Rhodopseudomonas palustris: one gene and its partner. Each later gene encodes a partner of the first gene's protein in a complex. Links are inferred from orthologs where the notes say so. Each region holds a gene or a part of one and is shown on either strand. Other genes may lie near its edges.

Region 1 (5,389 bases):
CGCCGCCTGATGGGGGCGGCGCATCTGGTCTCGACCGGCGATCTGCACGTCCAGGTGCCGGTGTCGAAATCCGAGGGCGACCTGTCGCAGCTCGGCATGACCTTCAACAAGATGACTCAGGAGCTGCGCACCCAGCGCGACGAGCTGGTCAGCGCCAGCGAACTGATCGACAGCCGCCGCCGCTTCATCGAGGCGGTGCTGTCGTCGGCCAGCGCCGGCATCATCGGCGTCGACGGTTCGCTCAGCATCGGCATTCTCAACCGTTCGGCCGAGAAGCTGATCGGCCACGCCGAAGCCGAGGCGCTCGGCCATCCGCTGTCCGAGGTGATCCCCGAGCTCGACGAGATCATGGGGACTGCACGCGAGGGATCGCAGCGTCTGGTGCAGGGCCAGATCACCATTGTCCGCGACGGCCGCGAGCGCATCCTCAACGTTCGCGTCACTGCCGAACAGACCGGCCACACCAGCGACAGCTACATCATTACGCTCGACGACATCACCGAACTCGTCTCGGCGCAGCGCACCTCGGCGTGGGGCGATGTGGCGCGCCGGATTGCGCACGAGATCAAGAATCCGCTGACGCCGATCCAGCTCTCGGCCGAGCGGATCAAGCGCAAATTCGGCAAGGTGATCGTCGAGGACAAGAACATCTTCGAACAGTGCACCGACACCATCGTCCGCCAGGTCGATGACATCCGGCGCATGGTCGACGAGTTCTCGCGGTTTGCGCGGATGCCGAAGCCGGTGATCGAAGGCGAGGACGTCGGCGACACCGTGCGGCAGGTGGTTTTCCTGATGCGCGTTGGTCATCCCGATGTCGACATCGAAGCCGAGATCAAGGACGAGCCGCTGCATGCGCGTTTCGACCGTCGCCTGATCTCGCAGGCACTGACCAACATCATCAAGAATGCCACCGAGGCGATTGAGGCCGTGCCGGAAGAAGAACTCGGCAAGGGCAAGATCGAAGTGGTCGCTGCACGCGAGGGCGACGACGTCGTCATCGACGTGATCGACAACGGCATCGGTCTGCCCAAAGAAAGCCGTTCGCGGCTGCTCGAACCCTACGTCACCACCCGTGAGAAGGGCACCGGCCTCGGTCTTGCGATCGTCGGACGCGTGCTGGTCGACCACGGCGGCGGCATTGAACTCAACGACGCATCCCACGTTCGTCCAGGCCAGCGCGGTGCATGGATGCGCCTCCGATTCGCGATGTCCGGTCAGCCGGCGTCACCTCCCGGATCGGGTGAACCAAAACAGCAGGCCGAGAACGAACCAAGGATAGCGGCTGCCAGCGGCAGCTAAAGCGACAGGCGCGACCATGGCGAATGACATTCTGATCGTCGACGATGAAGCGGACATCCGTGATCTCGTTGCCGGTATTCTCGAGGACGAAGGCTTTTCCACCCGCACCGCGCGCGACAGCGATTCGGCGCTGGCCGAAATCGCCAACCGGCGGCCGAACCTGATCTTCCTCGACATCTGGCTGCAGGGCAGCAAGCTCGACGGTCTGCAATTGCTGGAGCAGATCAAGAAGGATCACACCGACGTTCCGGTGGTGATGATCTCGGGCCACGGCAACATCGAAACCGCGGTCGCGGCGATCAAGCGCGGCGCCTACGACTTTATCGAAAAGCCGTTCAAATCCGACCGGCTGATTCTGGTGGCGACGCGTGCCCTCGAAACCTCGCGGCTGAAGCGTGAAGTCCGCGAGCTGAAGCAACTGGCGCCGTCGGCCTCGACGCTGGTCGGCCGCTCGGCCTGCATCAATCAGTTGCGCCAGACCATCGAGCGCGCCGCCAAGGCCAACAGTCGCATCCTCATCGTCGGCCCGTCCGGCGCCGGCAAGGAGCTCGCGGCGCGGACGCTGCACAACTCCTCTTCCCGTGCCGACGGGCCGTTCGTGGTGATCAACGCTGCTGCGATCACTCCGGAGAAAATGGAGATCGAACTGTTCGGCGTCGAAGCCAACGGCGAGCATTCGCGCAAAGCCGGCGCGCTCGAAGAGGCGCACGGTGGCACGCTGTTCATCGATGAAATCGCCGACATGCCGCGCGAGACCCAGAACAAGATTCTGCGCGTCTTGGTCGAACAGACCTTCCAGCGCTGCGGTGGCACCACCAAGGTCAATGTCGACGTCCGCATCATCTCGTCGACCGCGCGCAACCTCGAAGAGGAGATCACCGCCGGCCGTTTCCGCGAAGATCTGTATCACCGGCTGTCAGTGGTGCCGATCCGCGTGCCGCCGCTGTCCGAGCGCCGCGACGATATTCCGGAACTGATCGAGTACTTCATGGAGCAGATCTCGGCGGCGACCGGCCTGCCGCGCCGGCAGATCGGCCAGGACGCCATGGCGGTGCTGCAATCGCATGTATGGCCCGGCAACGTCCGCCAGCTCCGCAACAACGTCGAGCGGCTGATGATTCTGGCCGGCGGCGGTCCGGATGCGGTGATCACCGCCGACATGCTGCCGCAGGATGTCGGTTCGATGGTGCCGACGATGCCGACCGGCAACAACGGCGAGCACATTATGGGCCTGCCGCTGCGCGAGGCCCGCGAGGCGTTCGAGCGCGATTATCTGATCGCTCAGATCAGCCGGTTCTCCGGCAACATCTCGCGCACCGCCGAATTCGTCGGGATGGAGCGCTCGGCGCTGCATCGCAAGCTCAAGGCGCTCGGCGTCGGCTAAGTCTTCCTTCAATCCGTATCTCAGACCTGGAATCCGATCGATGTCGCGCATCGCCTATGTCAACGGCCGCTATCTCGACATGCGCGATGCGAGCGTGAACATCGAAGACCGCGGCTATCAGTTCGCCGATGGCGTCTATGAGGTCTGCGAAGTCCGCGGCGGCAAGCTGGTCGACATGCCGCGGCACCTGGCGCGGCTGCAGCGCTCGCTCGGCGAATTGCGGATCAAGGTGCCGATGCCGCTCGCGGCGCTGACGGTCGTGATGCATGAAGTGGTGCGGCGCAACCGGGTGAACTACGGAATCGTCTATCTGCAGGTGACGCGCGGCGTCGCGCGGCGCGATCACGGCTTTCCGGCCGCACCGGTGAAGCCTGCGGTTGTGGTGACGGCGCGCAGCCTTGATCCGGCCAAGGGGCAGGCCAACGCCGCTCACGGCATCAAGGTGATCACGCTGCCGGAGAACCGTTGGCCGCGGGTCGATATCAAGTCGACGGCGCTGCTTCCGAACGTGCTGGCCAAGCAGGCGGCGCGCGAGGCCGGTGCCTACGAGGCGTGGTACGTCGACCGCGACGGTTATGTCACCGAAGGCGCCTCCAGCAACGCCTGGATCGTCACCAAAGAGGGCCGGGTGGTGACCCGCTCGGCCGAGGCCGGCATTCTCCCCGGCGTCACCCGTGCGGTGCTGATGGATGCGTTCGAAGCGCTGCAGGTTCGGTTCGAGGAGCGGCCGTTCACGCCGGCCGAGGCCGCCAGTGCCGCCGAGGCATTCGTCACCGCGTCCAGCCAGATCGTGATGCCGGTGGTGGCGATCGACGGGCAGCCGATCGGCGACGGCAAGCCGGGCGCATTGGCCAAACGTCTAAGAGAGCAGTTTCACCGATTTGCGGTGTTTTCTTAAGCTTTGCGGCGCGGGGAGCATCCACTCGGGGTTTTAGTTGCTTGCTTAAAAGCCATGCCTACCCTCTAATCGGACCGTCGGCTTCTGGAGGGGGATCTCAGAGGAGTCGGCAACCGGGGTGGAGCTCCGATAGAGAGACGCGCACCGGCAAGAAAAGACAAAACCAATTGCGGGATAAAAAATGGCGGCAGACCGCGCACAAAACCTTCAAGACACTTTCCTCAACCACGTACGCAAGACGAAAACTCCCCTGACGATCTTCTTGGTCAACGGGGTGAAGTTGCAGGGTATTGTCACCTGGTTCGATAATTTTTGCCTTTTGTTGCGGCGCGACGGTCATTCGCAGCTCGTCTACAAACACGCGATCTCGACGATCATGCCGGGGGCGCCGATCCAGCTGTTCGAAAGCGGCGAGGACTCGCCAGCTTGAGGCGGGCCTGATTGGAACCCCGCAGCATTGACGGGGGCGCCGATCGTCCGCGATCGGGGCAGGGTGAGACTGGACGAGTCATCGTTGTCGGTCCGTATTTGCGTGTGCGCCGGGGCGATCCGGACGCCGTCGATACGGCCGTTCGCGACAACGACGCGCGGCTGGATGAAGCCGCCGGTCTCGCCCGCGCCATCGACCTCGACGTCGTGGAGGCAGTGCTCACGCCGATCAGCCAGATCCGTCCCGCGACCTATCTCGGCAAGGGTAAGGTCGAGGAGATCGTCGGCCTGATCGCGGCGCACGGCGCCGACCTCATCGTGATGGATTGCGCGCTGTCGCCGATCCAGCAGCGCAACCTAGAGAAGGCCTGGAACGCCAAGGTGCTGGATCGCACCGGCCTGATCCTGGAAATCTTCGGGCGCCGCGCCAAGACCCGCGAAGGCACGCTCCAGGTCGAACTGGCGCATCTCAACTATCAGCGCTCGCGTCTGGTGCGATCCTGGACCCATCTCGAACGCCAACGCGGCGGCTTCGGCTTCATGGGTGGCCCCGGTGAAACCCAGATCGAGGCCGACCGCCGGCTGATCGGCGAGCGCATCACCAAGCTCGAAGCCGAGCTGAAGAAGGTGCAGGCGACGCGCCGGTTGCATCGCGCCGGCCGGCAGCGCGTACCGTATCGCGTGGTCGCGCTGGTCGGCTACACCAATGCCGGCAAGTCGACGCTGTTCAATCGCCTGACGCGCGCCGATGTGCAGGCCGCCGATATGCTGTTCGCCACGCTCGATCCGACGCTGCGCGCGATCCAGCTGCCGCACGGCGGCAAGGCGATGCTGTCCGACACTGTTGGATTCATCTCCAATCTGCCGACCCAGCTCGTCGCCGCGTTCCGCGCGACGCTGGAAGAAGTGCTGGAAGCCGATCTGATCCTGCACGTCCGCGACATCAGCCACGAGGATGCCGAAGCCCAGCAGCACGACGTCGACAACGTGCTGCGCCAGCTCGGCGTCGATGCGGCCAGCGGCCGAATTGTCGAAGTCTGGAATAAGATCGACCGCTTCGAGCCCGAGCAGCGCGACGAGCTGAAGAACATCGCGGCGCGCCGGCCCGAAGATCATCCATGCCTGCTGGTGTCGGCGGTGAGCGGCGAGGGCGTCGACGAGCTGCTGCTCTCGATCGAACAGCGCCTGGCTGCCACGCGCACCGTGCTCGATCTGTCGATCGATGCGGCGGACGGTGCCGGCGTGAGCTGGCTCCATCGCAACACCGAGGTGCTGGCGAAGGATCTGGTCGACGGCCGCTACGCCATGACGGTGCGGGTCGAGGACAACAAGCGCGACATCGTGATCGACCGTTTCGGCGCGCTGCCGCGGCCGGA
Region 2 (5,706 bases), 870 kb from region 1 along the record:
CGCGCCGCTTTCAGCCACGCGAGCAGTACCGGTAGCCGCTTGTTGACATTGTTGACGTTGAAGGTCGCGATCTTCACGCCGCCCGCACCCGCTCGCCTCCCGCGCCTCGGCCTGAGCAACGCGAGCGCTGCCGGATTGATCCTAGGCGGCGCGAGTGCCTGCGCCCTATTTGCGCCCTGGCGTCAGGCCGCGCAGCACGAAGCACATGGAAATTCCGGCCCGAAGACCGTAACTCTCAGGAATATCTACCGAATTTTGATGGAAGACTGGAGCGGGTGAAGGGAATCGAACCCTCGTATTCAGCTTGGAAGGCTGCTGCTCTACCATTGAGCTACACCCGCGATGCAGCCCCCGTAACACGTTCGCCCGGGGCTCTCAACTCCCCTCGCCGGCGCGCCACCAACTTCTGTCGTCCGACCGCCCATAGCTCGCCAGACCGCTGCCCGACCGTCTTGCCCCGGCCCCGCGGCCGGTCGACCCCGGCGCTTGCCTCGCGACGGAACAGAATCGTTCGTCCCCGGTTCTCCGGTCGAGCCGCGGGAGGCGGACCATTCGGGCGGAGGCGACGATGGGATTTTTCAGCAAGGACATTCAGACGATGGAGGACCTGCTGCTGCACGGCGTCCGCGACATCTATTACGCCGAACAGAAGATCACCAAGGCGCTGCCGAAGATGATCGAGCAGGCCACCAATCGCGATCTGTCGCTGGGCCTGACATCGCATCTGGAAGAGACCCAGAAGCAGATCGAACGGCTCGACCAAGTGTTCAAGAAGCTCGGACAGAAGCCTTCGGGGGTGAACTGCCCGGCGATCGACGGCCTCATCAAGGAGGCCGACGAGACCGCCGGCGAGATCGCCGACAAGACCGTGCTGGACGCCGCGATCGTCGCCAATGCGCAGGCAGTCGAGCACTACGAGATCGCCCGCTACGGCACCCTGATCGCCTGGGCCGAGGAGCTCGGCCACGACGACATCGTCCGTTTCCTCACCACCAATCTCAACGAGGAAAAGGCCGCCAACACCAAGCTCAACACCGTGGCGCTCCGTAAGGGCGTCAATCGTAAAGCTGCAAGCTGAAAGGAAACAATCTCATGAACCGGACCGCACTCGTTCTCGGCTGTCTGCTCGTCGCCACCCCGGCGCTGGCGCAATCGGTCACCGAGAAAACCGGCGTCAATTCGGTGCTCGGCATCGCGCCAACCACGCCCGATTTCGTCAAGCAGGTCGCGATCAGCGACATGTTCGAGATCCAGTCGAACCAGCTCGCCGAGCGCAAGGGCAATGCCGCTCAGCAAGCGTTCGCCAAGCAGATGATCGCCGATCACACCAAGACCTCGAGTGAGCTCAAGGCGATGGTGTCGGACGGCAAGGTCAAGGCGGAGCTGCCGACCGCGCTCGATTCCGCCCATCAGAGCAAGCTCGACAAGCTGAAGAACGCCAACGGCGCAGAATTCAGCGAGACCTTCGACGAACAGCAGGTCAGCGCACACAAAGACGCGGTGTCGCTGTTCGAACGCTACGCCAAGGGCGGCGACAACGACGCGCTGAAGAAGTGGGCGGGCACCACGCTGCCGAAGCTCCAGCACCATCTCGAAATGGCGCAGCAGCTCGAACGTGACCGCACCAACACCACTTCGGAGTCGAAAGCGAAGAAGTGATCTGAACTCTTACGTATGACGGCCCGGCCCGGCGGAGCAATCCGCCGGGCCGTTTTGTTGTGAGGCGACCGGAACAGCCACGCAGGAACGGAGCCGCTTGCGCTGCATTGGGCCCGGCGATCTCCAACCTCGGGAAACCTCCTCATGGCAAAATCTGCGAAACCGACCAAAAACCGGATGGCGACCATTCACGACCAGAAGATGTCGCGCGGCGAAGGCGGCGAGCTGCACCAGACCGCCGAGGATCTCGGCACCGAGGTGATGACCACCGCGCAAGGCGGCCCGATCTCCGACGACCAGAACACCCTGAAGATCGGCCCGCGCGGACCGGCGCTGATCGAGGACTTTCACTTCCGCGAAAAGATCTTTCATTTCGACCACGAGCGAATTCCCGAACGCGTGGTGCATGCCCGCGGCTACGGCGCGCACGGCTTTTTCGAAACGACCCATTCGCTGGCGAAGTTCTCCCGCGCCGATCTGTTCCAGCGCGTCGGCGAACGCACTCCGGCGTTCGTGCGCTTCTCCACTGTTGCCGGCAGCAAGGGCTCGGTCGATCTCGCCCGCGATGTGCGCGGCTTTGCGGTCAAGATCTACACCAAGGAGGGCAACTGGGATCTGGTCGGCAACAACATTCCGGTGTTCTTCATTCAGGATGCGATCAAGTTTCCCGACCTGATCCATTCGGTGAAGGAAGAGCCCGACCGGGCGTTTCCGCAGGCGCAATCGGCCCACGACAATTTTTGGGACTTCATCAGCCTAACGCCCGAAAGCATGCACATGGTGATGTGGGTGATGTCGGACCGAGCAATCCCCCGCTCGTTCCGTTTCATGGAGGGCTTCGGCGTCCACACCTTCCGCCTCGTCAATGCCGAGGGCGAATCCACCTTCGTCAAGTTTCACTGGAAGCCCAAGCTCGGGATGCAGTCGGTGCTGTGGAACGAGGCGGTGAAGATCAACGGCGCCGATCCTGACTTCCATCGCCGGGATCTGTGGACCGCAATCTCGACCGGAAATTTCCCGGAATGGGAGCTGCGGGTACAGCTGTTCGATCAGGAATTCGCCGACAAGTTCGATTTCGACATCCTCGACGCCACCAAGATCATCCCGGAGGAGATCATCCCGCCGGTGCCGGTGGGTCGCCTCGTGCTCGACCGGATGCCGGACAATTTCTTCGCCGAGACCGAGCAGGTTGCGTTCATGACTCAGAACGTGCCGCCGGGGATCGATTTCTCCAACGATCCGCTGCTGCAGGGCCGCAACTTCTCCTATCTCGACACTCAGCTGAAACGGCTCGGCAGTCCGAATTTCGCGCATCTGCCGATCAACGCCCCGAAATGTCCGTTCGCTCACTTCCAACAGGACGGTCACATGGCGATGCACAACCCGGTCGGACGCGCCAACTATCAACCGAACTCGCACGGCCTGGGTCCGCGCGAGTCTCCGCAGCGCGGCTTCGTGCCGTTCCCTGAGGCCGAAGAAGGCGCCAAGGCGAAGTTTCGCGCCGAGAGCTTTGCCGATCACTACAGCCAGGCGCGGCAATTCTACCTCAGCCAGACCCGAACCGAGCAGCACCACATCGTTTCGGCACTGACGTTCGAACTCAGCAAGGTCGAGATTCCGGTGATCCGCGAACGCGTGCTGTCGCATCTGCTGCTCATCGACGAGACGTTGGCGACCAACGTCGCCAACCGGCTGGGCATCAAGGCAATGCCGAAGCCCGCGGACTCTGCGGTGCCGACGCGGCAGGACCTGCCGCCCTCACCCGCGCTCTCGATCATCGAGAACGGACCGGAGCGGTTCGAAGGCCGCAAGCTCGGCATCCTGATCACCGACGGCACCGACGCGGCGCTGCTGAAGAGCTTGCAGAAGGCTGTCGAGAAGGCGGGCGCGACGTTCGAACTGATCGCACCCCGCGTCGGCGGCGTAATCGCGAGCGACGGCAGCGAGATCGCCGCGCACCAGATGATCGATGGCGGACCGTCTGTCCTGTACGACGCGGTGGCGCTGCTGCCAGGCGATGATGAAATCGACGACCTGCTGCAGGAATCAACCGCCCGCGACTTCGTCGCCGACGCCTTCGCGCATTGCAAGTTCATCGGCTACGTCGCCGCCGCCCGGCCGCTATTCGCCAAAGCCGGCATCGGCGACGACCTCGATGAAGGCTGCATCGAGCTCGCCGCGCGTAAGGATGCCGGCGCCTTCGTCGATCAGCTCGGCAAGCTCCGGGTGTGGGCGCGCGAATCCGTCGTCAAAATGCGCTGAGGCGGCTGGCCGATGCCGGCGCTGAGCCGCCGGCATCGCTCCACTTTGCCTCATCAGCAGGCACTATGGAACCGGATCCCGGCTCGCGCATTGTTGGCAGTCACGGGTATGGGGCTGTTCATGACACGACCGTCGGTGCTTTTCGTCCGAGGGCTCGCTCGAAGCGTGCGCCCCCACTCGGATGAATTCACACCGCTTGTGCAGGAGCCGCGCCAATGACCGACACCAACGAAACGCTGGAGCTGCCGCCGGAGACCAAGCCGGCAGAACCTGCAGCGAAGCCGCAGGCGGTCCCCGGCTACAACGTTTTCAACGACACTAAAGCGGTTCGCGAGGGTCTGCCTTATCCGCTCGGCTCGTGCTGGGACGGCCATGGTACCAACTTCGCGCTGTTCTCCGCCAACGCCACCAAGGTCGAGGTCTGCCTGTTCGATGGCGACACCGAGCGTCGGATCGAGCTGCCCGAATATACCGACGAGGTGTTTCACGGCTACATCCCCGATATCGGCCCCGGCACCTTCTATGGCTATCGCGTCTATGGACCGTACGAGCCGGAGAACGGTCACCGCTTCAATCCGAACAAGCTGCTGCTCGACCCTTACGCGCGCGCCCACGCCGGCTTGCTGACCTGGGATCCTGCCGTGTTCGGCTATGTGATGGAGAGCGGCGACGACACCACATTCGACGAGCGAGACAGTGCGCGCTTCGTGCCGAAATGTGTGGTGGTCGATCCCGACTTCGACTGGAAGGGCGAGCCCGGCCGCAAATTCGTGCCGTGGGACCAGGCGATCATCTACGAGACCCACGTCAAGGGTTTCACCAAGCTGCATCCAGAGGTGCCCGAGCATCTGCGCGGAACCTATGCGGGCTTCGGCACCAAGCCGGTGGTCGATTACATTTCCTCGCTCGGCGTCACCGCGGTCGAGTTGTTGCCGATCCACACCTTCGTCAATGACAGCTATCTGCTCGACAAGAACCTGGTGAACTACTGGGGCTACAACACCATCGGTTTCTTCGCGCCCGACCCGCGCTACGCCGCCGACGTGCCCAACAGCTTGCGCGAGTTCAAGGAGATGGTGGCGCGGCTGCACGATGTCGGCCTCGCCGTGATCCTCGACGTGGTTTACAACCACACCGCAGAGGGCAACGAGCTCGGCCCGACGCTATCGTTCAAGGGCATCGACAACGCCAGCTACTACCGGCTGCTGCCGGAGCAGAAGCGCTATTACATCAACGACACCGGCACCGGAAACACCGTCAACCTCACGCATCCGCGCGTGATCCAGATGGTCAACGACAGCCTGCGCTACTGGGCCGGCGAGATGCACATCGACGGCTTCCGGTTCGATCTCGGCACCATCCTGGCGCGCGAGCATTACGGCTTCGACGAACAGAGCGGCTTTTTGAAATCCGTGATGCAGGACCCGCTGCTCAGTTCGGTGAAGCTGATCGCCGAACCTTGGGATTGCGGTCCCGGCGGCTATCAGGTCGGCGGCTTCCCGCCGGGCTGGGCGGAATGGAACGACAAGTTCCGCGACACCGCGCGCGATTATTGGCGCGGCGAAGCCCCGGCGGCGGCGTTGGCGCCGCGGCTGTCTGCCTCCGGTGACGTGTTCAACCGCCAGGGCCGGCGCGCCTGGGCGAGCGTGAACTTCATCACCGCGCATGACGGCTTCACCCTCAATGACTGGGCGAGCTACAACGACAAGCACAACGAGGCCAATGGCGAAGACAATCGCGACGGCCACTCCGACAACCGCTCGTGGAATTGCGGTGCGGAAGGTC

The links.
Region 2: the proteins of hfq (region 1) and katE are in contact, whole or in part, in a crystal structure (PDB 3VU3), measured with the Escherichia coli proteins. The link is inferred for Rhodopseudomonas palustris from one-to-one orthologs.

What each region holds. Positions count from the first base shown.
Region 1 is NZ_CP058907.1:2,762,760-2,768,148, forward strand. Bases 2,593-5,389 are described here. They hold hfq (RNA chaperone Hfq), read left to right. Parts: upstream 2,593-3,765; coding sequence 3,766-4,014; downstream 4,015-5,389. Other genes in these bases: ntrX (nitrogen assimilation response regulator NtrX), read left to right, coding at 2,593-2,686; HZF03_RS12625 (D-amino-acid transaminase), read left to right, coding at 2,727-3,584; hflX (GTPase HflX), read left to right, coding at 4,026-5,389. Outside these bases: HZF03_RS12615 (sensor histidine kinase NtrY-like), read left to right, coding at 1-1,302; more of ntrX, read left to right, coding at 1,319-2,592. UniProt on the Escherichia coli protein: RNA chaperone that binds small regulatory RNA (sRNAs) and mRNAs to facilitate mRNA translational regulation in response to envelope stress, environmental stress and changes in metabolite concentrations.
Region 2 is NZ_CP058907.1:3,635,196-3,640,901, forward strand. The notes cover bases 1,419-4,362. They hold katE (catalase), read left to right. Parts: upstream 1,419-1,803; coding sequence 1,804-3,921; downstream 3,922-4,362. Other genes in these bases: HZF03_RS16645 (DUF4142 domain-containing protein), read left to right, coding at 1,419-1,659; glgX (glycogen debranching protein GlgX), read left to right, coding at 4,137-4,362. In the rest of the region: HZF03_RS16630 (exodeoxyribonuclease III), read right to left, coding at 1-77; HZF03_RS16640 (YciE/YciF ferroxidase family protein), read left to right, coding at 569-1,078; more of HZF03_RS16645, read left to right, coding at 1,093-1,418; more of glgX, read left to right, coding at 4,363-5,706.